Regions from separate parts of the Centipeda dianae genome, predicted to be linked through region 2. Evidence: predicted binding sites of a transcription regulator. Region 2 holds the regulator's gene; the other holds the start of a gene.
What was found. Region 2 encodes HrcA, which represses chaperone genes, less so after heat shock. Its sites were predicted from a motif close to TGTTAGCACTCNNNNNNNNNGAGTGCTAACA; they were not measured.
Positions count from the first base shown of each region.

Region 1 (16,157 bases), 1.1 Mb from region 2:
GCCGCCTCGTCGGCGATCTTCTGCCAGCGTGCTGTCTTTGCCGCCGCCTTTTTCGCATCGTAGCGCACAACAACATGGTCGGTTGTGATGGGACAGAATGCCGCCGCGCCAAGCTCGACTGCCTTTTGTACGACGAAGTCCATCTTCTCGCCCTTGAGGAGAGCCTGTACGAGGATGACCTCAGTGCGCTCCGTCTCCGTCTGCGGCAGATACTCCATGCGGCGAAGATGTACGCTGTCGTGCACAATGCTGCAGATCACCATACGGGCAATACGCCCGTCACTGTCTGCAACGACAACCGCATCCCCCACCTGAGCACGCATCACACGCGCGAGATGGTGTGCATCCCCGCCCGTAATCTCGATTTCCTCCGCGAGTTCCCCCGCATAAAACAACCGCCGCATCAGAGCCCCGCCTCCGTCCTGCGCCGAATAATCATCGCCGCCCACTCCTTTTCACAGGTCATATCAAGGACTGCATAGCCATGCTCTGCTGCTGCACGCTCGACATCGGCAATGCGATCCTCGATGATGCCCGAGGCGAGGAGAACACCGCCCGGTGCGAGATGTGCGTCCAGCTGATCGAAGAGGCGGATGATGATGTCCGCGACGATATTCGCCGTGATAAGCTCTGCCGGTTCAAGACCCGCACACACAGAGAGCAGGTCGCTCTCGATGACGGCGACATTGCCGACATGATTTGCGCGGATATTCTCCTCGGCGACGGTGACCGCAACAGGATCATCGTCCATCGCGATCACCTCGCCCGCGCCGAGCTTCGAAGCAGCGATCGCGAGAATACCGGAGCCGCAGCCCACATCGTAGACACGCATCTTCGGACAGACGATATGTTCCAGCCAGCGCAGACACATCGCCGTTGTCGCGTGCGCACCCGTGCCGAACGCCGCGCCGGGGTCGAGATCGATGACAATCTCATCGCCCTGCGGCGTGTACTCCTCCCACGTCGGACGGACAACGATGCGCCGCCCGATCTTCTCCGTATGGATGTACGCCTTCCACGTCTCCGCCCAGTCCTCATCGGCGACAAAGGTATGCGAGATCGTCCCCGCACCGATGGGAGCATCAGCGCGGCGCAGATTCTCCACACGCTCCGCGAGCGTCAGAAGGCTGCCCTCCAGACGCGTGTCCTCGGGCAGATAGGCGCGCACGGTGACGGTCTCCGTATCCTCTGCACGCGGCAGATCGGTATAGTCCCACAGCCCTGCATCAATATACGCATTCACGAGCGATGGATCATCGATCTCCGTCCCCGCAGCGCCGAGTTCCATCAAGATATTCCCGATCAGATCCGCGCCCTCATGTGTCGTAACGACACTCACCTGTGCCCAACGCATTCCATCGCCCCCTATGATTTCTTCCGAATGTTTCTCTATATGAGATTCATTATACAGGAAGAAGATTGGAACTGCGATAAAATTTTTCTCTGCGTGCTGCCGACACGAAAAAAAGAAGATGCTGCATGAGGCGCAAAGGCCTTCGTGCAACATCCCCCTATTCTCTGCCGTTTCTCTCAGAACTCCATCTGCCAGAGTCCATGCAGGTTGCAGTGCTCAATCACCTTCACGGGTGCATCGCCGTCCATAAGACGGAACGTGACCTCGGGGGCATCGACTGCCGTGAGATTGACGCGCTGAACGCCCTTTTTCGTCACGAGAATGATGCAGTCGATAAGATGCTCCTCCGTCATCGGATGGGTAACCGAGCCGACCTTGACGTGTACCTCATGCTTCGCAGCATCGTACGTTGCCACGGGAACGTGCTTCTCCTTCGCCGCATCGACCGAGTTCGGAGCGATCGCCTTCAGCGGCGTACCGCAGCACGCGAGATCCAGTGCCTCGTCTCCATAGACCTCGACCAGATGAGACTTTCCTGCAAGATAAAATACGGACATGAATAACCCTCCTATTGCGGAAGCATATGCTTCCGATTCGTAAATACACAGCAAAGTTGAAATGAAAGGAAATCCTTCCTTTCATTGTGGAGTGCGAAAGATGCCATAGACCATATCTATTTTCTCTTTCATGAATAATAATTCTCCATAAAATAAAATTCTCCTTCTTTTCTCCCAAAAAAATTTTCGAGAAAAAATTATTTTCCCCCCTCCGCATTGGTGTCGATAAAGTCCTGCACGAGATAGCGCGGCCGCCGCTTCACCTCAAGGTAGATCTTCGCAACATACTCCCCGATCACCCCGATGGAAAGCAGAATCAGCCCGCCGAGAAACCAAAGCGAAACGACAAGGCTTGTCCAGCCGATGATCGTCTCCCCCTCAAAATGTCGAATGATCGACCAAACGAGCATGAGACCACTGATGAGGGAAATGAACATCCCCATCTGCGAGATCAGCCGAATCGGACGCGCCGAAAGTGAGGTCACGCCCTCCCATGCGAACGACGCCATACGCCGCCACGGATATTTCGACTCCCCCGCGAGGCGCTGTCTGCGCGTATAGTAGACGACATCGTGCGTCAGTCCGATCATGGGTACAATGCCGCGCAGGAAGAGATTCACCTCGGAATACGCCGCAAGTGCCGTGAGCGCACGCCGATCCATCAGGCGGAAGTCCGCATGGTTGAACACGATGTCCGCACCGAGCGCACGCATGGCACGGTAGAAACTCTCTGCCGTAAAGCGCTTGAGAAAGGTGTCCGAGGCACGATTTTCACGCACGCCGTAGACGATGTTTGCCCCCGCCGCATACTTTTCGAGCATGGCATCGACGGCATCTATGTCGTCTTGCAAATCCGCGTCCATGCTGATCGTTACATCCGCATATGGCAGAACGGTCATGAGACCCGCGAGCAGGGCATTCTGATGCCCCTCGTTGTGCGCGAGATTGATACCGGAAAAGAGCGTACTCTGTTCCGCACACGCCGCAATCAGCTCCCACGTCGCATCGCGGCTGCCATCGTTGACGAAGGCGATGCGGCTCTTTGCGCTCACCTTTTCCGCTGCAATCAGCGCAGTCATTTTTTTCCGCAGCTTCTCCGCCGTATCGTTCAGCACCTCCTGCTCATTGTAACAGGGTACGACGAGATAGAGGACAGGAATCGTCATTCTTTATCATCCTTAAAGATACAAAGTCCATCACGTTCAAAAACGAGCTGCCATTGCTCTGCGCCAAGCTCTTTTTTCATTTTATTGTACATAAAGTTACGCATAATGACATACTTCGGACGAGGATCCGCACGCAGCGCGGCAAGGGACGCTGTGTGATTCGTGTCCGCCTCAATGCCCGGGATGTCCGTGTAGAGCATCACGCCGGGGCGCAGCTGCTTGTCAATATAGAGCGCCCGTCCCTCTGCATCTGCCGATGCATGAAGGTTTTCCGCATAGTAAAGCGCTACCTGCTTTACACTGAACTGCCCCTCGACCGCAGGCATCATAAAGCCGAATGCAATGACCATAGTCACCACGCCCGCAGCGACGTGCAGCCATGCCGCAAGGAGGAGGTTGCGGGATGCCGTAATACAGTAGACAATCGCCGCCCCAAAAACAAGGGTAATCGCACCGAGCCAGAGCCCGCCCTCGGCGAGCGGCGCAAGGCTGTCCCCGCTCATCAGCCAGCCGAGTCCAAATACAAGGAACATGAGGGCACTCCCGCCCGCCCACGCAAAATGCGTCTCGCGCCAGTCCTCCACCATACGTGCCAGATTCCAGCCGATGATGGTCGAGAGCGCAGGCGTCAAGAGGAGCATATAGGAGACCTGCTTTGTCTGTGCAATCGAGAAGAATACGAGGACGAAAATCCACCAGACCTGAAAGAAAACAAGGGTCTCCGCCTCCTCCCCAAAGCTCCTCCGAAAGGCGTTCTTCACAGACTGGATGAGCAGCCCCGTCCACGGAAAGAATCCGAGAATGAGCACGGGCAGATAGAACCACCAATGTGCACGCACAGGATGGAGCGGCGCAGTAAAACGACTAACATTGTGAAATCCGATGAACTCATAGATGAACGCCATGCCGTGCATTTCATACATATAGAGATACCACGGCAGACCGACGACAACGACGAGCAAGAAACCACGCAGGACGTGCATACGAAAGATCTGCTCCAGCTGACGTGTCGCCAGCAGATAGAAGAATACGATGCCCGCCGGGAAAACCACACCAATCGGACCTTTCGTCATCACCGCGAACCCGCAGGCGAGATACATCAGCCAGTACTGTCGATGAATGAACGAAAAAAGTGCCGCCGTCATGAAAAAGAGCAGTGTCGAATCCGTCACGGACGCTTTGCCCATATACATGAGGATGATGCTCGTCCCCATGACCATCCCCGACCAAAAACCCGCGCGCGCACCGAAAATACGAGCCCCTGCGAGTGCGGTCATGAGGATCGATCCGATTGCCATGAGCGCGGACGGAATGCGTGCCGCAAGTTCGCTGAACCCGCCAAAGATCTTGAGGGATGCCACGACAAGCCAATAAAAAACGGGCGGCTTGTCGTACCAAAACTCGTTGTAGATGCGCGGCGAAAGATAGTCGCCGAAACGAATCATCTCCTTTGCCGTTTCCGCATAGACCGGCTCATCAGGGTCGAGCAGAGCCGTCCCGCCGATGCCAAACAGAATCTGAAAGGAGATCAGACCGAGCAGCACGAGATAGACCGGCCACGCAAGATTTTTTTCATCGTTCACGCAGATATGCACCTCACAAATCCCAAAGAAATGGTATGCGAAAAGGGACTGCCGCCACTGCGGCAGCCCCTCCAATGAACAGGTATCAATGGATCTCGATCGTCGCCCCCGCCCGAACATCCTCCTTCGTAAACGGCACATCGCCATGCAGCATGATACAGCCCGGGCGTTCCGCAGCGTCGCCGCCTTTGAACGAGAGCGTGCAGTGTCCGAGCGTCTTCAGCGTATGCAGAGCCTCATGTCCGATTGCCGTGATCGTGAACGCCTTGTCACAGAGAATCATCAGATCACCGACGACGGGATCCTCGTTGTAGTTCGCAGGCGTATGCAGGACAGAAAACTCCGCCAGCTCCGGCGGCGCACTGTTGTCGAAAAGGATAATAAAATTGGCGTTCGGATCATCGAGGAAAAGAAGGGACTCATCGCCCCAATGCGTGATCTCACAGTAGAATTTCATGCCACACCCTCCGCTCTCGTGCAAATTTGATGGGAACCGTTGCATTTATCTGTACTTCCCATCTCTATGCGTATCATACTATATCCCCACTGTTTAGTAAAGAGGAAAGGGGCGTGTGTTATCATAAAGAAAAAGAGTGCTCTGTGAAGCAAAACCTTCGCAGAGCACCCTTATCAATTTCCACACTTACTTCAGCGCATAGCCATTGTTATACATCTTGTCCTGCTCTTTGCGTACCTGATAGAGCTGCGTCGTGGTGTCGAGCTCGACCATGTCGAGGGTGAGGAGGGTGCCCTTCTTGACGTCGCATTTCATGCGTGCGTTCTTGTTGACGAGGGGGTAGACGACGTAGCCGTTTCGATACGTCTCCTCTGCGGTTGCAATCGAGGCGTAGGTGGTATAACCGCCGATGCCGTCGAGGCTCTCCCCCGCCCTGAGGTCACGCTTGGCGACGGTGATGCACTCACTCACAGGACCGTCGAGCGGAATGATGGTCGGTTCGCCGTCAATGACGATCTTCGCCACGCTGAGCGGCGTTTCAAGGTTGCAAAGGTGATAGGGGCGGTAGAGCGTCCAGAGTGGGCCGTGTCCCATCTGAAGATAGTCCATCACATACGCGGCATCCTCATTCGGGCTTGCGACGGTGATAAAGACACCGGGCGCAATGCCGTTGACGTACTCGACAACGCCATGACGATTCAGAATACCGCCGTCCTTCTTGAGGCGGAATGCGGCGTTGAGGTCGGCACAGCTATGCGCCGGCGATCCGCTGATACCATGCCCGCCGATCACGTCGGGGACAAAGCCCGTGGCGTTCGACATCGCCGTCATCTCGACCATGGTCTTTGTGCCGTCCTTGAAGGAGGTGAGCATACGCGGGTTCATCTTGCGGCGCGTTGCCTCCTCGTACACGGTGTCGGGATTGCAGTCATAGTCGATCTTGTTGTTCTTCCCCTTGCCAATGACCCTGACATCAAGCCCGATTGCCCGCGCGAAGGAGTAGAGCTCCATGACCGCGCCCGGCTCGTCCCCCGCAGAACCAGTGTAGATCACGCCGTTCTTATCGCCGAGCTTCTTGAGGTAGCTGCCGATGACCACATCCGTCTCGACATCCATCATAACGACGTGCTTCTTGTTGTTCATCGCGTCGATTGCGATCTTCACGCCGACCTCGGGCACGCCCGTCACGTCGATGGCGACCTCGACGAGATTCGCGTGCGAGATAAACGTGTCGTTCTCCGTCGCGACGTATTTGCCCTGCTCCATGAAACGATTCGCTTCCTCAAGCGTATTTGCCACAGCAATATTCTCGTCGCTGATGCCCGCATTATGGAACGCTTTTATCACCTTTTCAAGGGTATGATCTGCGACAATGGCGGGCATGATGCCCTTCATGAGCACCATCTGCGCAACCAGACCGCGCCCCATCTGCCCCACGCCCACAATGCCCGTGCGGATGATCTTGCCCTCTTCCTCGCGCTTTGCAAGTTTCTTGTCCATATTCAGCATACGAAACTCCTTCCGCCGCCCTTTGGCGAAACATCGACTTCATCTTTTCCAAAACTAGTATAGCACCGCGTTTCCATTCATACAATATCGCTTTGCGTGAATGTCATAACAAAAAGAGGTATGTTTCCATTTGTAAAGAAACATACCTCTTTGCAATTACATTTTATTCGACGCGAATGGGCTTACATCATACCGCCCATACCGCCCATGCCCGGCGCACCTGCCGGCATCGGAGCCTCCGGCTCCGGCTTGTCGGTGACAAGCGTCTCGGTGGTGAGCACCATTGCCGCAATCGATGCCGCATTCTGGAGTGCCGAGCGCGTGACCTTCGCCGGATCGACGATGCCCGCGCCGATCATGTCGACATAGGTGTTCTCAAGCGCGTTGAAGCCGACACCGTCGCCCGCCTTCTTCACGCTGTCCACGACGACAGAGCCTTCAAGACCTGCGTTCTCCGCGATCTGGCGAACCGGAGCCTCGACCGCACGTTTGACGATCTCAACGCCGACCTTCACGTCGCCCTCTGCCTTGATCTTGTCCAGTGCCGGGAGGATGTCGATGAACGTCGTGCCGCCACCGGCGACGATGCCCTCTTCGACCGCTGCACGCGTTGCGTTGAGCGCATCCTCGACGCGGTACTTCTTGTCCTTCATCTCGACTTCCGTCGCCGCACCGATCTCAACAACAGCCACGCCGCCGGAGAGCTTTGCAAGACGCTCCTGCAGCTTCTCACGGTCAAAGTCGGACGTGGTGTCCGCGATCTGCTTCTTGATCTGATCGACGCGTGCGGAGATCTGTGCCTTGTCGCCTGCGCCGTCCACGATGGTCGTCTCCTCCTTCGTGGAACGCACCTGACGTGCACGGCCGAGATCCTCAAGCGTCACGCTGTCGAGTTTGCGACCGATCTCCTCGCTGATGACCGTGCCGCCCGTGAGGATTGCGATGTCCTCAAGCATTGCCTTGCGGCGGTCGCCAAAGCCCGGAGCCTTCACGGCGAGCGCCTTGAACGTGCCGCGCAGCTTGTTGACAACAATGGTCGCAAGTGCCTCACCGTCGAGATCCTCGGCGATGATGACGATCTGCTTGCCCTGCTTTACAACCTGCTCAAGCACGGGCAGAATGTCCGCGACGGACGAAATCTTACGATCGGTGATGAGCACATACGGATCGTCCATGACGGCTTCCATCTTCTCCGTGTCCGTCACCATGTACGGAGAGATGTAGCCACGGTCGAACTGCATCCCCTCGACGACCGAGAGGTTCGTGTCCATGGACTTGGACTCCTCAACCGTAATGACGCCGTCCTTGCCGACCTTCTCCATCGCCTCTGCGATGAGATCGCCGACCTCAGCATCGCCGGAGGAGATTGCCGCGACCTGCGCGATCTTCGCCTTTGTTTCGACCTTCTGCGCCTTGCTCTTGATCTCCTCGACGAGCGTCTTGACCGCCGTTTCGATGCCCTTCTTGACGATCATCGGGTTTGCGCCCGCAACGACGTTGCGCATCCCTTCCTGGATCATCGCCTGTGCGAGGAGGGTCGCCGTCGTCGTGCCGTCGCCCGCGATGTCGTTCGTCTTGGTCGCGACTTCCTTCACGAGCTGTGCGCCCATGTTCTCAAACGGATCCTCAAGCTCAATGTCGCGTGCAATCGTCACGCCGTCGTTCGTGATCGTCGGTGCGCCGTACTTCTTGTCGAGGACAACGTTACGCCCCTTGGGTCCGAGCGTAACCTTCACGGCGTTTGCCAGTGCATCCACACCGCGGCCGAGTGCGCGGCGTGCTTCTTCGTCAAACAAAATCTGCTTTGCCATTGATATTGCCTCCAAAGTTCTATCTATTACAGGATTGCCAGAATGTCGCTCTCACGAACGATGAGGTAGTCCTTGTCATCAACCTTGATCTCAGAGCCCGAATACTTCGAGAAGACAACGCCGTCGCCGACCTTGACCTCAAGTGCGGCACGCTCGCCGTTATCGAGCAGCTTTCCTGTGCCAACGGCAACGACCTTGCCCTTCTGCGGCTTTTCCTTCGCCGTATCGGGGAGCACAATGCCGCTCGCCGTCGTGACATCGCTCTCCGCGACTTCAATGACAACACGTTCGCCCAGTGGCTTAATCATGGTATCTGCCTCCTAGTTTCATACAAATCTTTTCATTGTGTTAGCACTCTCATTTGCTGAGTGCTAACTTACGATGTCTATACTAATCGTTTTAAGTCAAAAAGTCAATAGGTATTTTGTAAAAAAGTCAAAAAAACAACAAAGAGCCGCACAGGACTCTTTGTTGTTTGCTGCAAATCTATGAGACTGCCTCGAAGAATGGTGGGACGATGCCCCTAAGCGAACCCTAGTGAAGCAAGCGGGGAAAGGACACGTTCTGCCCCCTGCGGATTTCTACCGTTCAAGCGAAGCGCGTTTAGAAATTCGCAGGTATTTAGGCAGATAAGTGTACGACCGCTTGCGTAACTAAGTGTTCGCGTGGGGCACGTCCCACAGACATACTTACTCTTTGAACGCCGCCACAAGATTTTTGAGACGTGCCGTCCCTTCCTTGAAACTCTGGATCTTGGCGAGGATGTTCTCGTACTCCGCCGCCATGCCGACGACCTTCTCCGCGATGCGCGTGTTGCCCTCCGCACCCTCGTGGGTCGCATTGCGTATGCCGTCCATCGCCGCGTTCATCTCACTGACAGCATCCAATAGATGCTGTGAACGCGAGGTGGTCGCCTCTGCGGTTTTGCGGAAATACTCTGCGTCCTCCTTGTACTGCACCGCAGTCTTGTCCATGAGGTCGTAGTCACTGCGGACATTTTCATCAATGAAGGTGAGCAGCTTGTATGTACCGTCGGAGAGTGCCTGCACCGCTCCCGTGACCTGCCCCGTGAGCCCCTTGATCTTCTCCGCCGTTCCGCGCGACTGTTCGGCGAGCTTGCCGACTTCACCCGCAACCACGGCGAATCCGCGCCCCTGCTCGCCCGCACGCGCCGCCTCGATGCTCGCATTGAGCGCGAGGAGGTTCGTCTGCTCGGCGATCTCCGAGATCTCCACAGTGAGCTGCCCGATCTGGTCGACGACCTTCGAGGACTCGATTGCCTCTGCGACCGACGCCTTGGTCGACCCGTAGACCTGCCGCGTATTCGCGCTCGACTGTTCCATGCTCGTCTGCAGGTCGGCGGCACGCTGCGCGACCTCGCGCGTATATGCTTCGCTGTCCGCTGCCGCCGTCGATGCGCCTCGGATACCGTCGCTCAACCCCTCGCTGAGATGCTGAACGCTCGATGTGGATGCCGCCGTTTCCTCCATGCCCGCTGACATCTCCTCGGTGACGGCGGACATATCCTGTGTATCGTTATTCAGACCGTGCAGCATCTCCTCAAGCTCCGCGACCATCGCATCGGTCGCCTCCGCCTCCTCATGCACCTGCTTCATAAAGCCCTGCATCTTGCCGAGCGCCTTGACCACCGTACCGATCTCATCCTGACGCTGCGAGAGCTCTGCAGGGATCTCGCGTGAGAGATCTCCTGCCGCGACCGCACTCAGATGATCAATGGAGGCGGCAAGCGGATCGGAGATGTTGTCCGCGATTCGGCGGGATACCAAGATTCCGAAGCCCATGGCGATCAGGATGATAACGGCAAAGAGCTCAACCGTACGCACATAGCGCACATTGTTTGCCTCAAAGAGCTGCTTGCCCTGAAACACATTGTCCGGTGTGAGCACCGCCATATTGCTTGAGATAACGGTGAGCGCACCGATGTTGTCAAAGATCGCGATGCGGTCTTTGGGGGATGTCCCCATGCTGTTGATCGCCCCGATCTTATCCTTGGCGGTGTCCAGATTCTTCTCAAGCTCCGCAATCATCGCCTGCGCCCGCTCACTCGTATCAATCTTCTTGAGTTCCTCCAGATCGTGTTGGATGCCGTCCAAATTGCCAAGCACATCGTCCACGAGGATCTTGCGGTTGTCCGCCGTAAATCCCTCCTGCAGGAGATAGGGGACATTGACGCTGATCCTCCTCAGACGGTCGTTTGCATCGTTCAGATACTGTGTCGCCATCAAATTGTGGTGATACATCTCGTCGAGTGACTGCTTTGCCATATAGTTCGAGTAGATGCCGACCGCAGCGACGACAATCATCGCCGCCATCAGGAATACGGACAGGATGAACACCTTCGTCCGCACCGCATAATCCTTCATCGCATCAGCCGAAATGACCGGAATGTTCATAGCGCCCTCCTCACTTCATCTGTGCAATATTGTCCGCTGTGATGGATGTAAACGGAATGGCAAGATCGCCGCTCGGCGGATTCCCCTTGATGAATCCCTCGGCAAGCGTCAACGCACCCTCGCCCTGTGCCTTTGCATCCTGCTTGACGGTCTGCGCCATCTCGCCCGTCTCGACGGCGGCAAGTCCCGCCGGTGTCGCATCAACACCGGACACCAGACACCCCTTGAGCCGATTCGCACCCTTGAGCGCCGCAACAGCGCCGAGCGCCATCTCATCGTTGCCCGCAACAACACCGTTGATCTCCGGGAACATATTCATCCAGAGCATCATGGTCTTCAATGCCTCTGCCTTGCTCCATCCCGCATCGACGAGGGAAAGAAGCTGAACATCGGGGCGTTTGTCCAGGCACGCTTCCTTGAACCCTTCCCAACGACCGACGGCACTGCCCTGCGTTCCATCGCCCTGCAGATAGACGACCTTCGCATTCGGCGGCAGGTGCGCAGCCATGTACTCGCCCTGCATACGCCCCGCCTCTTTGTCGTCAGAATAGGCACGCAGCACCTTGCCGCCCGCAACGCTGCGGTTGACCGTAATGATGGGAATACCCGCATCGTTCGCCTTTTCAATGGTTTTGACAATGCTCGTCCCGTCGGCGGCGAGCAGGATAATCGCCCCCGCGCCGCCGCTGATCGCCTCATTCAGCTGGTCAATCTGCATATTGCCGTCGTTCTTTGCATCGAGAAACTCGACCTCGATACCGTCCGCCTGTGCCTTTGCTGCAAAGGCACCCTTGATCTGCCCGCAGAAACCGTCACTGTCGTCGTAGTTCGCATAGATGACGCGGTCGGAACTTCCGCCCGTCAACCCGCAGCCTGTCAGCCCGAAACACACGGCAGGCAGGAACAGCATTCCCCACTTTCTCAGATTCATGGCAACCCCTCCTTATAAAGATCACATTTCTTTGACCGGTACAGGTCCGCGCGAGAGCGCAATCGCTCCCGTCCGCGCGATCTCGATGATGCCGTAGTCGGAGAGCAGCTCCGAGAGCGCATCGATCTTCTTCGCATCACCCGTCAGCTCGATGACGACGTTCTCCACGCCGACATCGACAATGCGTGCACGGAAGATGTTCACCACATCGATGATCTCCGCACGGTTTTCCTTCGTCGCGTGTACCTTGATGAGCACGAGTTCACGCGTGATGGATTCCATCTGTGTGAGATTGACGATCTTCACCACATCGATGAGTTTTGAGAGCTGCGTCACAACCTGCCGCAGTTCGTTCTCCGAGGCGACGGAAACGACGATGTTGATGCGTGTGACATCCCGCTCCTCCGTATAGCCGGCGGAGATGCTTTCGATGTTGAACGCGCGGCGGCTGATGAGTCCCGCGATATGCGTGAGGACGCCGGGCTTGTTGTCGACGAGCACGGCAAGCAAATACTTATCCATTTATCTCCCTCCGAGCACCATCTGATCCAGCCGCTTGCCGCCCGGCACCATCGGCACAACATCCGCCTCCTCCGGCACAATCACATCAATAAGACGTGCGCCCCTTTCGCGGAGCAGATGCGGCAGGCTCTCCGCCAGTTCCTCCCGCGTCTCAATGCGGCAGCCCGCAACGCCCATTGCCTCGGCGAGCCTTACGAAATCGGTCTTTCCCTTGAGCTCCGAGGCGGAGTAATGGTGACTGTAGAAGAGGCGCTGCCACTGCCCGACCATGCCGAGGATGGAGTTGTGTACGATGACGATCTTCACGTCAATGTCATTGTCCGCCATGGTCGCCAGTTCCTGACAGTTCATCATGATGCTGCCGTCGCCCGTGATGAGCACGACCTCCTTGTCGGGATGTGCGAGTTTCGCGCCGATTGCGGCGGGCAGACCGTACCCCATCGTGCCAAGCCCGCCCGAGGTGAGGAAGTGGCGCGGCGCATGACAATGAAAGAACTGCGCCGCCCACATCTGATGCTGCCCCACGTCCGTAACGCAGATCGCATCCTGCGGAACGATTTCGCGCACGCGACTGACGAGTTCCTCGGGACGAATGTCCTCCGACGTTTTCCAGCCAAGCGGATGGGCGCGTTCCATTGAGAGCACCTCGCCGCGCCACGCACGAAATCGAACCGGCAGATCATCCCCGATGGCGCGTACAGCCTCCACGAACGCAGGAAGTGTCTCGCGGAGATCCCCGATGATGGGAATATCCGCGCGTACATTCTTGTTCAGCTCGGCAGGGTCAATGTCAAAATGCACGATCTTCGCCTTCGGTGCGAATGCCGCCGTGTTCCCTGTCACGCGGTCGCTGAAACGCGTGCCGAGCGCGAGCAGGAGATCACACTCCTGGATCGCCATGTTCGAGGCATAGGCTCCGTGCATCCCCGCCATGCCCGTATAGCCCTCGGTCTCTGCCGGAATGCTGCCAAGCCCCATGAGCGTTGCGACACAGGGCATCCCTGTGAGCGTAAGGATTTCGCGCACGTACGCAGCCGTATCCGAGAGTACGACGCCGCCGCCCACAAAGAGGAGGGGCTGACGCGCAGCGGCAAGCGCCTCCGCAGCGGCACGTACCTGAGCCATCTCGAACGGAATGCGATCACGATAGCCGTGGAGCATCGCCTTGGCAGGATATTCGTAGTCGATGGGCGCATCAAAGACATCCTTTGCCACGTCGATCACGACGACACCGGGGCGACCCGTCCGCGCGATATAGAACGCCTCCTTCACCACGCGCGGAATGTCGCTTACGTCCTTGACGAGGTAGTTGTGCTTTGTGATCGGCGTGGTGATGCCGACGATGTCCGCCTCCTGAAACGAGTCCTTGCCGATGTAGGGATTCGCGACCTGCCCCGTGATGCAGACCATCGGCACGGAGTCCATATGTGCCGTCGCGATGCCCGTCACGAGATTCGTCGCCCCAGGTCCCGAGGTCGCAAACGCAACACCGACCTTGCCCGAGGCTCTGGCATACCCGTCCGCCGCGTGCGCCGCGCCTTGCTCGTGACGCGTCAGAACGTGCGGAAATTTCATTTTATAAACTTCATCATAGAGTGTGAGGACGGCACCGCCCGGGTAGCCAAACACGACTTCGACCCCCTCCGCCCTCAGGCTCTCCAAGAGAGCGCGTGCTCCATTCATCTGCAACAGAACCCCTCCTAAACATGAGTTTCCCCCCGGATAACATATCATTATTATAGAATGTTCTGCGCGTTTTTACAAGCAATTCCCCACATCACCGTTCACAGATGTTCGCTTGCGAGCACAAACGCATAGACGTGCCGCGCCCCCGCACGTTTCAGCGTGCGCGCGCACTCCGTGAGCGTCGCCCCCGTCGTCATAATATCGTCCACGAGCAGGACATCGCGCCCCGCCGCAGGCATATCCTCCATAACGGCAAATGCGCCCCTCAGTTCCTGCCGCCGCTCTGTGCGCGTATGCTCATAGAGCGGTGCCGTCTCACGCACACGAAGGAGCATCGGATGAAGCGCAATACCATGTGCCGAAAGCCACGGTGCAAAGATCTCCTCCGCCTGATTGAAGCCGCGCAAGCGTGCACGTTCCGCCGCAAGCGGAACGGGTACGGCGACGATGGGATGCGGGATTCGTGTGAGCACCTCCGCCCCCATCGTCAGTATCGTATGCAGTGCAGGAAGTGCCGAACACTTCTTTTGATATTTCAGTGCCCGCAAGAGATCACGCACCCCCGCGCGGTAGTGCGCAAACGCCCATACACCATCGAGATATGTGCGCGTCTCTCCCGTACACGTGAGCGTATGCAGCCCGATCAGCTGCCGCGCACAGGCAGCGCAAAAACTGCCCCTGCGCTCGACATAGACAGAGCAGCTCGGACAGCGCGGCGGAAAGAGGAAATCAAACAAAAATGAAAACAACACACGCCCTCCCCCACATCGCAAAAAACTATTGCATGAAATTTTGATTTATGATATGATAAACGCAAGAAAGAGATATATCTCCGATAAACGTGTATAACGAGAGAAAGGAGAATGTCTATTGACACAAATTTTCCAGCGTGGTGACCATTTCTCCTGATGGGAATGCATCTTTGAAGAAGCGCGGGACAACGGGTTATGTTGATCTCATATGGCATTGCATGAGCAAGGAATGGCTGCAGCGCCGTCGTCCCTGATCGACGGGGTATGACAACGTTCTCTGTACGATTCGTTTTTCGAAAACCTGGCGCGCAAATTGGATGATATTTGAGATCTCCAAACGGTTTCAGCTGAACGTACAATACACGTTCGCGCGGACACAGAGGGTGTTCGTGCGACACCAAACAACTGAATAAGGACGTGTTTCATTTTTATGCGAATAGCAGTATAACCGGCAGCTTGCTCGAAACAGAGCGGCTGTCGGTTTTTTGTGTCCCCCCACCTGCGCAGGGGAGAGATCTGCATGGAGCACACGCGGTTCACACAAAACGAATATCCCCGCCGCTCGCCTTGCGCAGACGGTTCATAATCGCAAGCCCAAGCCCAAGAGAACCTGTTCCCTCGGCGAGAAGGGAGGTCACGGGCAGATCATCAAAGTGACGGAGCGCATCGTAGAGGCAGGATGCAAATGCGCTGTGATTGCCACGCGCCCCGCAGTGATATGTGTCATCTGCATGGATGATGTCGGAGAGTGCCATGATGGTCTCACTGCTTGCGATGAGTGCAGGCCGCTGCCCTGCCGCACTGCGGCGCAAGATCTCCTCCCGCAGTGCCGCCACAACATCTGTTCCCGCCCCCACATAGACGGTGAGCGGGACGCGCGGGGCGTAGTGCGTATACTTCATCCCCGGCGCACGCGGCACTGCATCCTCTGCCGTAAGAGCTGCATCCATGCGCACCTCGATATGCGGCAGTTCCGCCGCAATCATCTCACGCGTGACAGCACCGGGACGCAGGATCGTGACAGTGCCCTCCTCCGTGCAGTCCACGATGGTGGACTCCACGCCCCACCGACAACTCCCGCCGTCGAGGATGAGCGGGATACGCCCCTCCATGTCCGCAAAGACCATTGCCGCCGAGGTTGGGCTCGGACGCCCCGAGGTGTTCGCAGACGGCGCGGCGATCGGCACACCTGCCGCACGGATCAGGCGGCGGGCAATATCGTGGTCAGGACAGCGCACGCCGACCGTCGGCAGCCCGCCCGTGACAATGTCGGGGATGTTCTCTGCTTTCGGCAGGATAACGGTGAGAGGACCGGGCGCAAATGCGGTGAAAAGGTGCGCGGCGACAAATGGAACGTCATGCGCGACGGTATGTGCCATCGCAAGGTCAGCGATATGGAGGATGAGCGGATTGTC
Region 1 covers NZ_CP128650.1:1,711,368-1,727,524, forward strand. Annotated here, with positions in the region: gene QU667_RS08325 (16S rRNA (uracil(1498)-N(3))-methyltransferase) at 1-404, opposite strand, end outside; gene prmA (50S ribosomal protein L11 methyltransferase) at 404-1,354, opposite strand; gene QU667_RS08335 (desulfoferrodoxin family protein) at 1,531-1,911, opposite strand; gene QU667_RS08340 (glycosyltransferase family 2 protein) at 2,109-3,077, opposite strand; gene QU667_RS08345 (ArnT family glycosyltransferase) at 3,074-4,660, opposite strand; gene QU667_RS08350 (PTS glucitol/sorbitol transporter subunit IIA) at 4,746-5,117, opposite strand; gene QU667_RS08355 (NAD(P)H-dependent oxidoreductase) at 5,304-6,626, opposite strand; gene groL (chaperonin GroEL) at 6,809-8,437, opposite strand; gene groES (co-chaperone GroES) at 8,464-8,745, opposite strand; gene QU667_RS08370 (methyl-accepting chemotaxis protein) at 9,127-10,851, opposite strand; gene QU667_RS08375 (sugar ABC transporter substrate-binding protein) at 10,862-11,782, opposite strand; gene ilvN (acetolactate synthase small subunit) at 11,804-12,304, opposite strand; gene ilvB (biosynthetic-type acetolactate synthase large subunit) at 12,305-13,987, opposite strand; gene QU667_RS08390 (ComF family protein) at 14,089-14,739, opposite strand; gene QU667_RS08395 (L-threonylcarbamoyladenylate synthase) at 15,279-16,157, opposite strand, start outside.
Region 1: a site for HrcA is predicted at 8,784-8,814, ahead of groES (co-chaperone GroES). Genes of this name have one in related genera too.

Region 2 (16,157 bases):
CGGGTGCCTGACGCACGATCACGATGCCGGGTGTCTTCGTACGCGCACGCAGCACATTCTTTTCCTCTGCAGCAGGTGTCGCGGGTGCTGCAGAGGAGCGTGGCGCAGGCTGTTCCGCCTTTGGCTTCGCGGGCGCAGCCGGCTTTGCGGCAGGTTCCGATGCGGGACGCTTTTCCTTTTTTGCCGGACGCTCGGCTGCCTTCGGAGCGGGGGATTTGCTCTGCAGGGACTCCTTGCGCACGGGTTTCGCTGTGCGGCCGAGCTCAGCCCGCACCGCTGCACGTTCTTCCTCACCGACTGCGCTGAACAGGTTCTTAACCTTGTAGTTTTTGCTCTTTAGAATATCAATAATGGTATTTTTGTCCGTCTTGAATTCCTTCGCCAAATCGGTGATTCTGTATTTCGATTCTGACATCAATCCACCCCCGTCGGTATATCCTGCAAATAGGCGCTGAGCCTGTCCGCAAATCCTCTATCTATGAGTACAGCAACCGCACGATACTCCTTGCCGAGACAGTGCCCGAGCTGCTGCATGGTCAGTAGTTCCGCCGCCGGCACATTCTGCTGCGCCGCCATGCGGATAAATTTCGTCTTGGTCTCCTCCGAGGCATCTGCCGCAAGCAGAAGGAATGTCCCCTGCTTCCGCTTCAGTGCCTCCTCCACCACGAACGCACCGGACAAGATGCGCCGCGCACGCGCCGCCATGCTGAGAAGGTTCCGCGTGCGTTTTTCCATTTCTGCGTTCATGCGCCGCCCTCCTCACGTCGAACAATTTCCTCCAACGCATCGTAGACGGCAGGGGAAACCCGCCCCTTGAACGACCACGCAAGACCTCTGTGTCTGCGTGCCAGTTGGAGACATTCGGAGGAGGGGCAGAGATACGCGCCGCGCCCCGGGCTCTTGCCCGTCGGATCATATGCGACCGCCCCATCGGAGCCGCGTACGATGCGCAGCATCTCGCCCTTTGGATGCAGCTGACGGCAGCCGACGCACAGCCGCTCGGGCTGTTTCGTCTCTGCCATTATGCCTCCTCTGCGTTCGGTTCGGCTTCGGGAGGTATCTCCGCCGCCGCTTCCGCAGCCATCAGTTCCTGCGCCTGTGACTCGCTCTTGATGTCGATCTTCCATCCCGTCAGCTTCGCCGCAAGGCGGGCGTTCTGCCCCTCCTTGCCGATGGCGAGCGAGAGCTGGTAGTCCGGCACGATGACGCGCGAAACCTTCTCCGCCTCGTTCACCGCAACTGAGATCACCTTCGCGGGATTCAGTGAGTTTGCGATGTAGGTCGCCGGATCGTCACTCCACTTCACAATGTCGATCTTCTCCCCCGCGAGCTCGTCAACAACCGCCTGCACACGCATATAGTGCGGACCGACACACGCGCCGATCGGATCGACACGCTCCTCCGAGGAGTACACCGCGACCTTCGAGCGGCTGCCCGCCTCACGCGCGATGGACTTGATCTCGACCACTCCCTCCTGCATCTCCGGCACCTGCAGCTCAAAGAGTTTTTTGAGCAGCCCCGGGTGCGTGCGTGAGAGGACGATCTGCGGGCCGCGTGCCGTGCGCTTCACCTCGATGATGTAGGCGCGCAGCGTATCGCCGTAGCTATACTCCTCCGTCGGCAGCTGCTCCGTCGCCATGAGCACCGCCTCGGCGCGACCGATGTCAACGAACACGTTGCGCCCCTCAACGCGTTGGACAATGCCCGTCACAAGATCCGACGAGCGGCTGCTGTACTCCTCGTAGACAATGCCGCGCTCGGCTTCGCGCAGTCGCTGCATGACGACCTGCTTTGCCGTCTGCGCTGCAATGCGTCCAAAATTCGCGGGGGTCATCTCGATCTCGACCACATCTCCGACCGCATAATCCGGGCTTATGGCACGCGCCTGTGCGAGGGAGATTTCTGTAATATCGCTCTCCGTCTCCTCGACGACCGTCTTGATGGCAAAGACGTGAAACGCTCCCGTTTCACGCGACAGAGCGATACGGACATTCTGCGCCGAGCTGAAGTTGCGCCGATATGCCGAGATCAGCGCCGCCTCGATGGTTTCGAAGAGCATTTCCTCGTCGATCCCCTTTTCGTACGCGAGCTCCTTCAGCGTCTGAAGGAATTCCTTTCCGCCGTTCTTCTCCTTTGTGCTTTTTCTTGCCAAAACCCAAATCCTCCCTAAAAGTCGATATGCAGCCGGATCTGTGAGACCTGCTCCATGGGAATCTCGATCCCCTCGTCCAAGGTCAGTATCTTTCCGTCGCAGGCCGTGAGTGTACCCGTCCACTGCTTCGTTCCGTCAAAGGGCGCATAGAGCGTCACATCGACCTGCTTGCCGCGCTCACGCGCAAAGTCGCGCGGCTTCTTCAGCACGCGATCCAGCCCCGGCGACGAAACCTCCAAGATATAGGCATCGGAGATGAAGTCCTCACGGTCAAGAACCTCCTCCAAACGCTCGCTGAGACACCGGCAGTCGTCAATATCGATGCCGCCCGTCTTGTCGATGTAGACGCGCAAATAATAGTCGCGTTCGCGCACATACTCGACATCGACCAGCTCCAACTCCGGCGCATCCGCGAGGAGTTTTCGCACAATCTCCTCGACGCGCTCCTCGATCTTTGCGCTCATGCTCTCCCTCTTCTCATACGCAATGAAAGAGTGGGCTTCCACCCACTCTTTCCTAAACTTAAATGAATTTCTTGGAGTATATCACAGGATAGGACTTTTGTAAAGCCCTATCCTGTGTTTTTTTGCGCTATCTCCCGTATAACCGCCGCACGAGCCACGACATGATACGTCCACGTCCGACGAGGCTGACGATCGCACCAAGCACGAGGATGCCGGCAATAACCATAACGATTGCGGGCAATGCAACAAAGATAAAGAGCGCGAGCAGTGTCCCGACGACCGCCGCCCAGAGAAGGCTCGTAAGGAATGAGCTGCGTGGTGCTGCTCCGCCGATGCGGATATAGCGCACGGAAGATCCGCGTCCTCCGCCGCCGGACGAATTGCCATACGGCGTCTGTCCCTCGCCCGTATGCGGCGCGCTGCCGCTCTCGTCCACCGTAACGCCCTGATACGCGGCAGTCTCCTCACGGCTCATCGGCCGTACACGTCCCTCCTGTTCCATAGGGGTGCCTCCTCTCTAAAAATTCGCCTTTCCGTGCACAACGCTGTAGAGCATTTTCACAAAGCCCTCCTCCCCAAGATAGCGGGGGTCAAACGTGACACATCCCAATGTCTCACGCATACGGTCAAGCGCTGCACATACGTTTCTCTTGTTCGATCCGACCACATGATAGAGTTCTGTGATCGACGAGAGGTCGATATTGTTGATCTCGGCAAAGAGGAAGATCGTCGCGGTCAGTGCCTCCGCCGTGCGCGCACGCTTGAGATCGGACTGCGCGTAGTCGAGAAAGAGCTCGCACATGAGCACCTGCGCATAACGGCTGAAGCCGATCTTCTCCGCAATGATCTGAAGCGCCCCCAGCTCCTCGCCGCAGGAGCGTGGCGCAATCGTCCGATCAAGCGGCTCGGACAGCGTGTGACGCGGCAGCACATCGAGCTGCGCGAGCGTCGAGAGCACATGAATCGTATGGCGCACAAGCGCCGCCTCCCGCGCAAGAAAATCATCCATCGTCCCCTCGGGCGCCTGCATACGAAAGAGCTTAAACTCGCGCTGCAGGGTGTCCCTGATCCGCTTTTGCAGACGCTTGCTCGCGGGAATCGCCGTGATATAGTTGAGCATCATCAGCCCATCATCACAGATATGTCCGAACAGGATGCTCTTGCTGAGCGTCCCCGGAATATCGGGATGCGGCAGGACGACCTCCTCATCGCGCAGGATGTCACGGCAGACGATGTGATCGTCGTACTCCTCCGTTACGGCGAGCACGGCAAACCGCGCCGCAAGCAGATCGTGGATGATCTCGCGGTCATCGTAGCTGAGATTGTCCCACTCCATCTCGCTGTAGCGGGAGATCGGAGTTTCATCCGTGCGGATCAGATGATAGTCAAAGAAAAAGTAGTCCCAGAACCGCAGCCAGAAGGTCTCCTTTTCCTCCTCCGACGCGTGCTCATACTCCTCCATATCGTAGAGATCGCCCGTGTAGATCATCGCGGCGCGACCGATGTCGAGCTGATACTCCGACGTACGGTAGTATTCACCGATGCGGTGCAGGAGATCGTTGAGCCGGATGTTCAGCTCCTCCATCTCAATGCGCTCATCCTCCTCGATGTCCTCGATCGTCAGTCCCTCGATTTCCTCCCAATCCACACGCTCGGGCAGACGAAACCGCCCCGTGATATAGAACATCTCAAGATCCGCGTCAAGCTCACCGAGATCGATGTCATAGTCGCCCGTATCGTCGAGGAAGGTCAGAAAGGTGCGCATCCGCGCAAAATAGTCCTCCGCATGACGTTTCAGCGGACGGCGGTTGATATGCGCATCGGCATAGCGGAAAAAGAGTGCCAGATAGTCAATGCGGATAAAGAGGCGTGCGAGCGAGTCGTCCCGTCGCTGAATGACCGTGAGAAAATCCTCGATGCAGTACCAATCCGCGCAGAGATTCTCACTGCTCCGCCCGCGCCACGCCGCCGCACGAAGATAGCGTTCAACCAGTGTGCGTGCGACAAAGATATTCGCACGCCCGTTCTGCGAGTAAAAACGCTTGACTAACGTGTAGACATTTTCCATGAGCCCTCCTGCCATCAAGCGTCTTTCAAAATACAAAATCCAGTATCGCTTATCGTAACAAATGTCTGAACCAATGTCAATGCAGAAAAAGGCTGTTGCATGAGGACAAAACGCCCACATGCAACAGCCCCCTGTCTTATGTAAAGAGATCCTTGAACTTCTCCGTAAAACTCTTCTGCTCCGGATTCACCGCATCGCCGCTGAGCGCGGCAAACTCCTTGAGAAGATCCTTCTGCTTCGAGGAGAGCTTTTGCGGTGTCGTGACCTTGACGCGGACGTGCTCGTCGCCGCGCCCCGTACCGCGCAGGTTCGGAATGCCCTTGCCCTTGATGCGCAGGACGGTTCCCGTCTGAATGCCCGCCGGCACCTTGAGATCAACCGCGCCGTCAAGGGTCGGTACTTGTACCGTATCGCCGAGCGATGCCTGTACGAACGTAATCGGAATCTCGATGAGAACATCGTTGCCGCGCCGCTGAAAGAGCTTATGCGGACGGATGAAGATGTAGACGTAGAGATCGCCGCTCGCGCCGCCGCGCACCCCTGCCTCGCCGCCGCCCGAAACGCGGACGCGCTGTCCGTCGTCCACGCCGCGCGGGATGTTGACCTTGATCGTCCTTGTGATGCGCTTGCGCCCCGAACCGTGGCAGTCGCCGCACGGATTCTTGATGATCTTGCCCGTGCCGTTGCACCGGCTGCACGTGCGCGAGGTCATCATACTGCCGAACATCGTCCGCTGCATGACTTGCTCCTGCCCCGTGCCGTGGCAAGTCGAACACGTCTCCGCGCTCGATCCCTTTGCCGCGCCCGAGCCGCCGCAGGTCGGGCAATTCTCCTCACGCGGGATGGAGAGCTCGACCTCCTTGCCGAACGCCGCCTCCTCGAACGAGATCTCAAGGTCGTAACGCAGATCGGCGCCGCGCTCGGGTCCCTGCCGGCGTGCGCGGCGACCGCCGCCCATACCGAACATATCGAAGATGTCGTTCATATCGAAGCTGCCGAAGCCGCCCGCCCCACCGAAGGGATTCCCTCCGGCAGAACCGCCGCGCCGCGGGTCAAAGGCATCGTGGCCGAACTGGTCGTACGCTGCCTTCTTCTGCGGATCCTTCAGCACATCGTACGCCTCGTTGACCTCCTTGAATTTCTCCTCGGCAGTCTTGGGGTCGTCACGGTTGAGGTCGGGGTGGTACTTGCGTGCGAGTTTCTTGTATGCCTTTTTGATTTCGTCGTCCGAGGCGCCCTTTTGGACGCCCAGGACTTCGTAGTAATCGCGTTTCTCGCTCACGATACCACCTTACTTCTTATCGTCCTTGACTTCGGTGAACTCCGCGTCAACAACGTTGTCGTCCTGCGGCGCGTTCTGCGCGTTTGCTCCCGCATCCGCGCCCGGCGCAGCACCTGCCGCGCCCGTCGCCTGCTGTGCCTGCTGATATGCCGCAGCGGAGAGCTCGTAGAGCGGCTGGCGTGCCTCCTCGGTCGCCGCCTTGATCGCCTCGATGTCCGAGCCCTTGAGGGCTTCCTTCAGCTTGTCGATGGCAGTCTGCGTCTTCTGGACGAGCGCCTGATCCGCATTCGCGCCGAGATCCTTGATCGCCTTCTCCGCCTGATAGACGAGACTGTCGCCCGCATTGCGTGCGTCAACGGCTTCCCGCTGCTTCTTGTCCTCGGCGGCGTGTGCCTCTGCTTCCTTGACCATGCGCTCGATGTCGTCCTTGCTCATGCCGCTGTCGGACTGGATCGTAATCTTCTGCTCCTTGCCCGTACCGAGATCCTTTGCCGACACGTTGACGATGCCGTTCGCGTCGATGTCGAACTTGACCTCGATCTGGGGTACGCCGCGCGGTGCGGGCGGGATGTCCGTGAGCTGGAATCTGCCGAGCGTCTTGTTGCCTGCCGCCATCTCACGCTCGCCCTGCAGGACGTGGATCTCAACGCCCGGCTGATTGTCCGCCGCCGTGGAGAACACCTGACTCTTCGAGGTCGGGATGGTGGTGTTGCGGTCGATGATCTTCGTGCAGACACCGCCAAGGGTCTCGATGCCGAGCGAGAGCGGGGTGACATCGAGGAGCAGCACGTCCTTGACCTCGCCGACGAGCACGCCGCCCTGGATCGCCGCGCCGATGGACACGCACTCATCGGGGTTCACACCCTTCGAGGGCTCCTTGCCGAGGATCTTGCGAATTGCCTCCTGCACGGCAGGAATACGGGACGAACCGCCAACGAGGATGATCTTGTCGATGTCGCTGCCCGAAAGCCCTGCATCCTCCATCGCCTTGCGCGTCGGAATCATTGTGCGCTCCACGAGATCCGCCGTCAGCTCGTCAAACTTCGCACGCGAGAGCGTGAGGTCGAGATGCTTCGGTCCCGTCGCATCCGCCGTGATGAACGGCAGGTTGATGTTCGTCTGGCTCATGCTCGAAAGCTCGATCTTCGCCTTCTCCGCCGCCTCGATAAGACGCTGTGCGCTCATCTTGTCCTGCGAGAGGTCGATGCCGTTCTCCTTCTTGAACTCCTCAACCATCCAGTCCATGACCTTCTTATCGAAGTCGTCGCCGCCGAGTACCGTGTCGCCGTTCGTCGCCTTGACCTCGAACACGCCTTCGCTGAGTTCGAGGATGGACACGTCGAACGTGCCGCCGCCGAGGTCAAAGACGAGCACCGTTTCGTCCTGATCCTTGTCGAGGCCGTAGGCGAGCGCCGCTGCCGTCGGCTCGTTGATGATGCGCAACACCTCAAGCCCTGCGATCTTGCCCGCATCCTTCGTCGCCTGACGCTGGCTGTCGTTGAAGTACGCAGGGACGGTGATAACCGCCTGCGTGACGGTCTCGCCAAGGTATGCCTCCGCATCGCTCTTGAGCTTCTGCAGGATCATCGCGGAGATCTCGGGCGGCGTGTAGTTCTTGCCGTCGATGGTCACATGATAGTTGCCCTCGCCCATGTGACGCTTGATGGACGAGATCGTGCGGTCGGGATTCGAAACTGCCTGATTCTTCGCAAGCCGCCCGACAAGGCGCTGCCCGTCCTTTGTAAAGCCCACGACGGACGGCGTAATACGGCTGCCCTCGGGGTTCGTGATAACCGTCGGTTCGCCGCCCTCCATCACGGAAACAACGGAGTTTGTCGTTCCAAGATCGATACCAATTACTTTAGCCATTTTATATTCCTCCAAAATCTTATATAGATGTTATTCTCTTAGTTACCGGCTACCTGCACCATGGCGGGACGGATGACCCTGCCCTTTGCCTGATAGCCCTTCTGTAATACCTGTGTGATCGTGCCGTCCTCCACATCGGAGTTCTCCACACGCATGACTGCCTGATGCACATTCGGGTCGAAGAGCCGCCCCTCTGCCTCGATGTGCTCAAGCCCGTGCTTCTCCATGACCTCGCGCAGCTGCGTGAAGATCATCTCCACGCCCTTTTGGAATGCCGCGCCGTCCGACTGCTCGACCGCCATCGCCCGCTCGAAGTTATCGAGCAGCGGCAGAAGATCCGTGAGCAGGTTCTGCGTGATGACGGCGGCAAGTTCCTCCTTCTCCTTCGCCGTACGGCGGCGGAAGTTCTCAAAATCCGCCTGAAGCCGAAGGATGCGGTCGTTCTTTTCCTTCACCTCCGCTTCGAGTGCGGCGGTCTTGTCCTCCTCAGTGGGAACATCCTCCACGGTCACATCGGCGGGAGCGTTCTCCGTGTCCGTTACTTCCTCCACGGGCTGCTCCTCTGCGGTCAGCTCTTCCTTTTCCTGCAAGCCGTTCACCTCTCCTACCATTTCAGCTGATAGATCATCTCTGTCAGATTTGTGTTCACATAGTCCAGGATACGCATTGACTTCGCGTACTCCATGCGCGTCGGACCGAGCACGGCAATCGTCCCGAGCAGCCTACCGTCGACATGGTACGTCGCCGTGATAAAACTGCTGTCCCAGAACGTGCTGCTCTTGTTCTCGCGCCCGATGGTGACCTCAAGCCCCTCGCCCGCGTGCGTGTGCAGGATGTCCTTGACGAGATCCTCACGCTCAAGGACGAGCAGCATCGCGCGGACGCGATCGAGATCCTGAAACTCGGGATTGCCCAGAAGCTGCGCCGTCCCGCCGAGGTAGAGACGATCCTCCGACCGCCCCTCAAGCGCACGGTGCATGACCTCCACGGCAGCAACGAAAATGGATTCGTCGCCGATGGCATCGCGCACACGGCGCATATCCGTCTTTGTCACATCGCTGAGCGCCTTGCCCGAGAGCGTCGTATTGACCGCCCCCGCCATGCGCTGAAAGTCCGCGAATGTCGCACCGTCCGGAATCTCGACGATGCGGTTCTCCACGAAGCCCGCGTCCGTCATGAGCACGGCAATCGCGTGCCGCATATCGAGAGGCAGAAACTGCAACATACGGAATGTGGACTGTGCCGCCTGCGGTGCAAGCACAAGTGAAACATTATGCGTCACATCCGCAATCAGCCGCGCCGTCTCCTGAAACACCTCGTCGAGCCGCCGCACGCGCCTGTTGTACCAGTCGTGAATCTTCTTTTTCTCGGCGTCCGTCACAGGCGCGACGGGTTGAAGCCCGTCGACGTAGTACCGATAGCCCTTCGACGACGGAATGCGTCCGGCGGATGTATGTGGATGTTCGAGATAACCGAGCATCTCGAGATCCGCCATCTCGTTCCGAATGGTGGCCGGGCTGATGCCGAGATTGTATTTCTTTGCAAGGGTGCGCGACCCGACCGGCTCCGCCGATGCGATATAGTCATCGACGACCGCCCACAGGATCTGACTCTTGCGTGCGTCCAGATCGTCCGACATTCACCCCTCTCCTCTCCTTTCAATGCGTTTCAATCGCTGTTAGCACTCTATAAAACTGAGTGCTAATCAAAATCTATACTGAATATACACGGGAAAAAGCAAAAAGTCAAGAGCAAAATGACAAAAAGTCAAAATGATTTTAGAAAAAGAGGCTGCTGCACGAGTTTTTCCTTCGTACAGCAGCCTCCTATCGTTTTATGCTCCTTCCGTCTGTCCGTCAAGTACCTTAAAGATGTAGACGGCACGGATCTCCACGGGCGTTACGCCGAGATCCTCGATCGACGTGAGAAGCCCCGAGGCGAGCACAGCACGCTCCGCCTTGCGATCCTTGCTTGTGATGATTGTCAGCGCCGCATCGTTCTTCGGATAGAGCGTTACAATCCCATTGCCAAACGTCACTTCAAAAGAACCGTTCTGCGTCTGATAGAGGAAGCTGAGTGTCTGCTCCGACGTATTGCGGATTTCCTTCGGGTCGGGGATGTCAACCTTCTTCGAGGCGGGCTTGATCGCCAGTTTCTCCGGCGCGTAGTTGATCGTATAGATGCCGTCGAGGTCACGCGAACCGCCGTCCGTAAAGAGCACGGGAATTGCCTCTGCCGTATTGTTCGGCACCTCTTCCGGGCGTACGCCGTAGACGCCGCGCGTCCTGCCGAGGTCGAAGCCAAACGAGCCGTCCTTGTGCTCAACAAACGCATAGGACTCGGACGCACCGGAGGATGTAACAACAACGCGGTTCGTCCATGTGGTCTGCGCCATGTCCTGCGGCACATTGACGGTCACACCGTCGGCGAAAGTTGTATCCTGCGGCGTTCCCGTCGAGGGTACACCTCCTGTTACGGAGTTTCCGGCAGTTCCGCTGCCCGCTCCGCCGTCGACGGAGGTGCTGACACCGGTACCACTTCCTGCGTTCCCGCCGGTATTCGCGCTGTCGGCAGAGCCTGAGCTCCGTCCCGTACCCGAGCCGTCGATGCCGCCCGTACTCCGATTCGCACCGGAGCCGCCGGCCGCACTGCTTCCTGCACTACCGCCCACAGACGAGCTGCCGACGCCGCCCGTGCTCCGATTCATACCGGAGCCGCCAACCGCACTGCTTCCTGCACTGCCGCCCACAGACGAGCCGCCGATGCCGCCCGTGCTCCGATTCGCACCGGAGCCGCCGGCCGCACTGCTTCCTGCACTGCCGCCCACAGACGAGCCGCCGATGCCGCTCGTGCTCCGATTCATACCGGAGCCGCCGATCCCCGGCACAGTTCCGGGAATTCCCGTATGTCTGCCCGTAAGCCCTGCCACAATCTGCGCTGCGGAGGAGATCCCCGTCGTCACAACTCTGCCCTCAGGCGTCCCCATATCAAAGCCGCGCATCTGTATCGTGAGATTCCCGGGCGCATAGCGGAAGCGATAGTTCGCAATCGCCGAAGCGCCCGTATATCCGGCGGCGACGGAAGCGGGATCGACGTGGATCACACCTGTATATGTGCCGCCCGGTGTCGTTACCGTCATCCCGGGAGCATAATTGGCACGAATCCCGGTAACTGCATCGCCCGCGAGAAGCCCGCGCCACGAGGATCGGTCTCCGCGCTCAATCGTATATGCCGTCACGACGGGATTCGGCGCACCGTAGTCACGCGTAACATTTCCTGCCGTCACAAGAACCTCGCGCGGCGTGATGGCAAAATTGCCGTCTGCATAGTGGATGTTGTAGTTCGCATCCGTGCCGTGCGAGAACTGTGCGGCGGAGGGACGCGTCCAAAGTCCGCCCGTCCCCGCATCCGTCATGACCGTCGCCGTCGGGTCGATGGTCTCCGTAATGGAGGAAACTGCATCGCCGTTCACAAGTCCCGTCGTCGCATCTGCCGCACGCACGTTGAGACGGTTCGTCCCGTTCACATACTGTGCCGTCGCGTTATCCGCACCGTACGCGCGCGTCTTGTCGCCGCCCTTGATATAGAGGTCGCGCTTCGTGACAGCAAAGCCGCCATCCGCATAGCTGATGTTGTAGTTCGATGCCTTGCCCGTGCCGAAGCGTGCGTTCGTGATCGAGGTTTTCAGCCCTGCCGTGCCGACATTCGTCGTACGCACTGCATTCGTGAACTCCGTGACATCGGCGACCGTATCGCCGTTCACAAGCCCCGTCGTCGCGGTCGCGGCATCGGCGCGGAACTTTGTCGTACCGCCCGTATAGGTCGCGGTGCTGTTCTCCGTGCCGTAGATACGCGTCTTGTCGCCCGCATGGAGCGTCAGATCGCGTTTCGTAATGGCAAAGCTGCCATCGTCATAGGTGATATCGTAGTTGTTTGCGTTGCCCGTGCCGAATACGGCATTTGCAATCTGCGTCTTGAGCCCCGCCGTGCCCGCGTCCGTCGTGACGGTCGCACGCGGGTCGATGGTCTCCGTGACACTCGAAATACTGTCACCATTGACAAGATTGCCCGCTTTGAGACGGAAAATCCCCGTACCGTTCACATAGTTTGCGGTACTGTTCGCCGTGCCGTAGATGCGGCTCTTGTCGCCTGCGGCAAGGGTCAGCGATCGCTTTGTGATGGCAAAATTGCCGTTTGCATAGTGAATGTTGTAGTTCGCATCCGTGCCGTGCGAGAACTGTGCCGCGCTTGCCTTTGTCCAAAGCCCCGCTGTCCCCGCATCCGTCGTGACCGTTGCCGTGGGATCAATCGTCTCCGTAATGGAGGAGACTGCATCGCCGTTCACAAGTCCCGTCGTCGCATCTGCCGCACGCACATTGAGACGGCTCGTGCCGTTGACGTAGTGTGCCGTTTCGTTGGCGTCGCCGTAGACACGCGACTTGTCGCCCGCCGTGATATAGAGGTCGCGCTTCTTGACGGCAAAGCCGCCGTCCGCATAGCTGATGTTGTAGTTCGACGCCTTGCCCGTGCCAAATGTCGCATTGGTAATCTGCGTCTTGAGCCCCGCTGTGCCTGCGTTCGTCGTAACAAGGGCATCCGTCGATTCCTCAACGTCGGCGACCGTATCGCCGTTCACCAGTCCCGTCGTCGCGGTCGCGGCATCGGCGCGGAACTTCGTCGTGCCGCCCGTATAGGTCGCGGTGCTGTTCTCCGTGCCGTAGATGCGCGTCTTGTCGCCCGCATGGAGCGTCAGATCGCGTTTCGTAATGGCAAAGCTGCCATCGTCATAGGTTATATCGTAGTTGTTTGCGTTGCCCGTACCAAAGACAGCACCCACAATCTGCGTCTTGAGCCCCGCCGTGCCCGCGTCCGTCGTGACGGTCGCACGCGAATCAATCGTCTCCGTGACACTCGAAATACTGTCGCCGTTGACGAGATTGCCCGCCTTGAGACGGAAAAGCCCCGTACCGTTCACATAGTTCGCGGTGCTGTTCGCCGTGCCGTAGATACGGCTCTTGTCGCCTGCGGCGAGGGTCAGCGGTCGCTGCTTGATATGGAAATGCCCGTCAACATAATTGATGTCATAGTTCGCCGCCGTCCCCGATGAGAAGTGCGGGTTGGTCGCCTTTATCCAAAGCCCCGTGGTTCCCGCATTCGTCGTAACGGTCGCAGCCGAATCAATCGTCTCCGTCACATCGTCGATGGCATCGCCGTTCACAAGTCCGCTCGTCGCGGTTGCCTGTCCGACGTTGACCTTGCCCGTGTTGTTAATATACCCCGCCGTTGCATTGGCATCACCGTAGACGCGCGACTTGTCACCCGCCGTGATCGTGAGTGGACGCTTCTTGATCGTAAGCGTGCCCGTACTCGACGTGATGTTATAGTCTGTCGCGAGACTGCGGCTGCCGGGTGCGAGTGCCGCACCGCTGAGGGTCATCGTGTACGAGCCGACCCCTGTGCGCTCCGTGACAGGATTGCCGCCGTCGGTCGCCGTCGCCGCATACTGTGCGAAGCTGTCGCCCGAGATGAGGGTGCCTGTATGCGTCGTGCCCGAGGTCATCGTGACCGCATCGTTCGGCGCACCGTAGATGCGTTCGCCCGACGGTGCGGTGAAGTGAATGTCAATGGGCCTCACGGTGAGCTTGCCCGGAACATACTTGAACTTGTAGTTCGTCGCGGAAAGCGTGCTGTTTTTTAGGTCAACACTGTACTCGCCCGCATGGACTGCGCCCTGCGCATAGCCCGTCGTCTTGGTCACGTCCGCAATCGGGGTATAGGAAACAGACCCCGAGAGCAGTCCCGGTGTTGTCGCCGTCTCTCCTTCCGCGAAGTTATCGAAGATGACGCCGTTCGTACCTGTGTAGCTGTGCGCCGTGCCGTCATAGTTCACGGTCGAGGTTTTGCCTCTGACCGTGACCGTGCGCGGAACAATGCGGTAGTCGATCTCGATTTTGTAGTTGAGGGCGTTGTACTCCTTCCCTGTAGAATCCTTCTTCGTATTGTCAAAGGTGATTTTCTCAGAGGCGTTCGCCGATTCCGACCCGTAGGTAGGCGTACCCGCACGTCTGGTGACATCGGTCATCGCATTCGTCACCGTGCCATCCGCCGTATGGATGTCGGCATTGACATTCGTCGTCTTCGATATACCGAAGTGATGCGTTCCCGAATCCTTCACATGGTCGCGCAGGAAATCGACTTCCGCCTTGTCAAGCGCACGGCGCTTCTCGTTGCCGTCGTCCTGAATATAGAATCCTGCCGTCGCGTTAAAAAATTTGCTGTTGTCGTCGCCGTAGGCACGTGTCGAGTAGAACTTGAGCGTCGGCTGGTACTTGTAGTACATGGCATTCTTGCCCGCAGGTGGTTGGGGTTTGTGCGGGTCGTCATAGTCCATGCCGTATTTGCGGAACTCGAAGACAAGTCCGTTGATCTCGTTCTCAACGGAGTCCTCCGTATGCACGACATAGCGATGACCGGGCGCGGTTCGGATGGCATCTGCGCCCCTCTTGTTCTTGAACGAACCGCCCCTAGCCTCGATGACGACGTCGGATGTACCCGTGCCGACGATCTGCCCGCCCGAGGCGATGGTCACGTCGCCGCCGCCCGAGTTCTTGATATTGATGGGCGTTGTCTTTCCTGTGACCTTGCCCGAAATCGTTGTCCCCTTTGCCGTCTCGATATGGACGCCGTGCTCCGACGTGACGTTGCCGATTTTCTGAATCTCGTTCGGACCGGTGAGATTGACAGAGTTCGCCTGAACGTCCAGAACGGGGACACTCTTCATAACGCCCGTCGAGGTCACGTCGTGCTTCGTCTTGATTTCGAGCCCGTTCGACAGCGTATCGGGAATCGTTACATTGCCGACGCTGATATTGCCTGCATTGTCGCCGCCGATACGGATTTTCTTGAACTTCGAGCCGGGCTTGTTCTTCAAAAGACCGTTTTCGCCGAAGACATTCTCCCCCAACACAAGCCCCGTCGGCGCACCGCCCGAGCCGGGCGTGCCGAAGGAGATCTCCTTATCCGGCGTATAGGTATCAAAGGACACCTCGCCGTTGCCCGAAATATCACTGTTCTCCGTATTGAGTGTATCCGCCTGAATGGCGACATTGCCGTGCGTACCGCCCGTCGTACTGTCCGCATTGATATGTGCATTCTTGAGGTTGACCTCACGGCTGGCGACGGTGTAGTCCCTGCCGTTTGTATGGATGGTTCCTTCGACATCGACCCCACCCGAGCCGCTCGTAATCGCCTGCTGAATGTTGACCGTAAACGGCATGTCGATCGTACCGCTCTGGTAGAGCCGTCCGCCGCCCCCACGGTCGCCGATGTTGATGATCTCGTACTCCCAGAACGTGCGGTCAACGTCGCTGAAGTAGCGCTTGAGCAGGGAGAGCTTGTCCGCTTCGTTCACACTGCCGCCGAGCTTGATGTCCCGATTATGCGAGAGCGGCAGGATGTTGAGTGCTTTCTTGCCCTTCATCTTGCCGTTTAGCTCCATGTTGTCGGTCTTGAGTGTGAGGTCGCCCATGCCTGTATTGACCTCGCTGCCCGCCGCAGTTTTCAATTCCTTCGACGCAAGATTGAGACTGTTGTTGTTCGTATTGATTTTTGCCGAGCCGTCGAGATTCATCTTGCCGCTCGTTTCGCCCGAGCGGATCGTCGTCGGATCGAGGAAGTTCAGCGTGCCGCCGACATTCACATCGCCCGATACATCTTTCCTGCCGAGATAGATGTGCTCAAAGCCATCCTTGATCTTGTTCCCGCCGAAAAGATCTGCACCAAGCGTCAGTCCCGTCCCCGTCTTGCCGACGTTGAGCGCCGTACCCGCTGTCGCCTGCTCCAGTTCGAGCGCCCCCTTGCCCTCGACTGCCGCATCAAAGGTCATCTTGTCCGCAGCGAGCTTGATGTTGCCGTTTGCCGTTGTTCCGCCGGATGTAATAGAACCGGCCTTGACCCCCGAGATGGTGCGCGAGAGAACGGACGCACCCGCAGGTGTCGTGACCGTGCCAATCTTCAATTTGTCCGACTTTACACTGACTGCATAGGCGTCTGCCGCAAGTGTGCCGATTGCATTGTCCTTGTCGAGCGCGATATTGCCGCCGAGGAGCGCGAGGTTCGACGCTGTAACCTTGCCCGCCGTCTGACTCGCCGATGTGTTGGCGTTGACGGTCAGCGTCTTATCGTCTGCCAGCGTCAGATCGCCCGTAAAGTTGATATTGTTCGCTTGGAGCGTCGCGTCCTGCTTGAGATTGGAACCCGCGACATTGATCGTGCTCTGCTTGTCCTGATCGAGCCGGCCGATGCTGTAATGCGAGAAGTTCG
Region 2 covers NZ_CP128650.1:634,994-651,150, reverse strand. Annotated here, with positions in the region: gene infB (translation initiation factor IF-2) at 1-415, opposite strand, end outside; gene QU667_RS03140 (L7Ae/L30e/S12e/Gadd45 family ribosomal protein) at 415-747, opposite strand; gene rnpM (RNase P modulator RnpM) at 744-1,022, opposite strand; gene nusA (transcription termination factor NusA) at 1,022-2,152, opposite strand; gene rimP (ribosome maturation factor RimP) at 2,167-2,616, opposite strand; gene QU667_RS03120 (peptidase M48) at 2,744-3,118, opposite strand; gene QU667_RS03115 (hypothetical protein) at 3,134-4,684, opposite strand; gene dnaJ (molecular chaperone DnaJ) at 4,821-5,966, opposite strand; gene dnaK (molecular chaperone DnaK) at 5,976-7,835, opposite strand; gene grpE (nucleotide exchange factor GrpE) at 7,874-8,446, opposite strand; gene hrcA (heat-inducible transcriptional repressor HrcA) at 8,440-9,474, opposite strand; gene QU667_RS03090 (MBG domain-containing protein) at 9,670-16,157, opposite strand, start outside.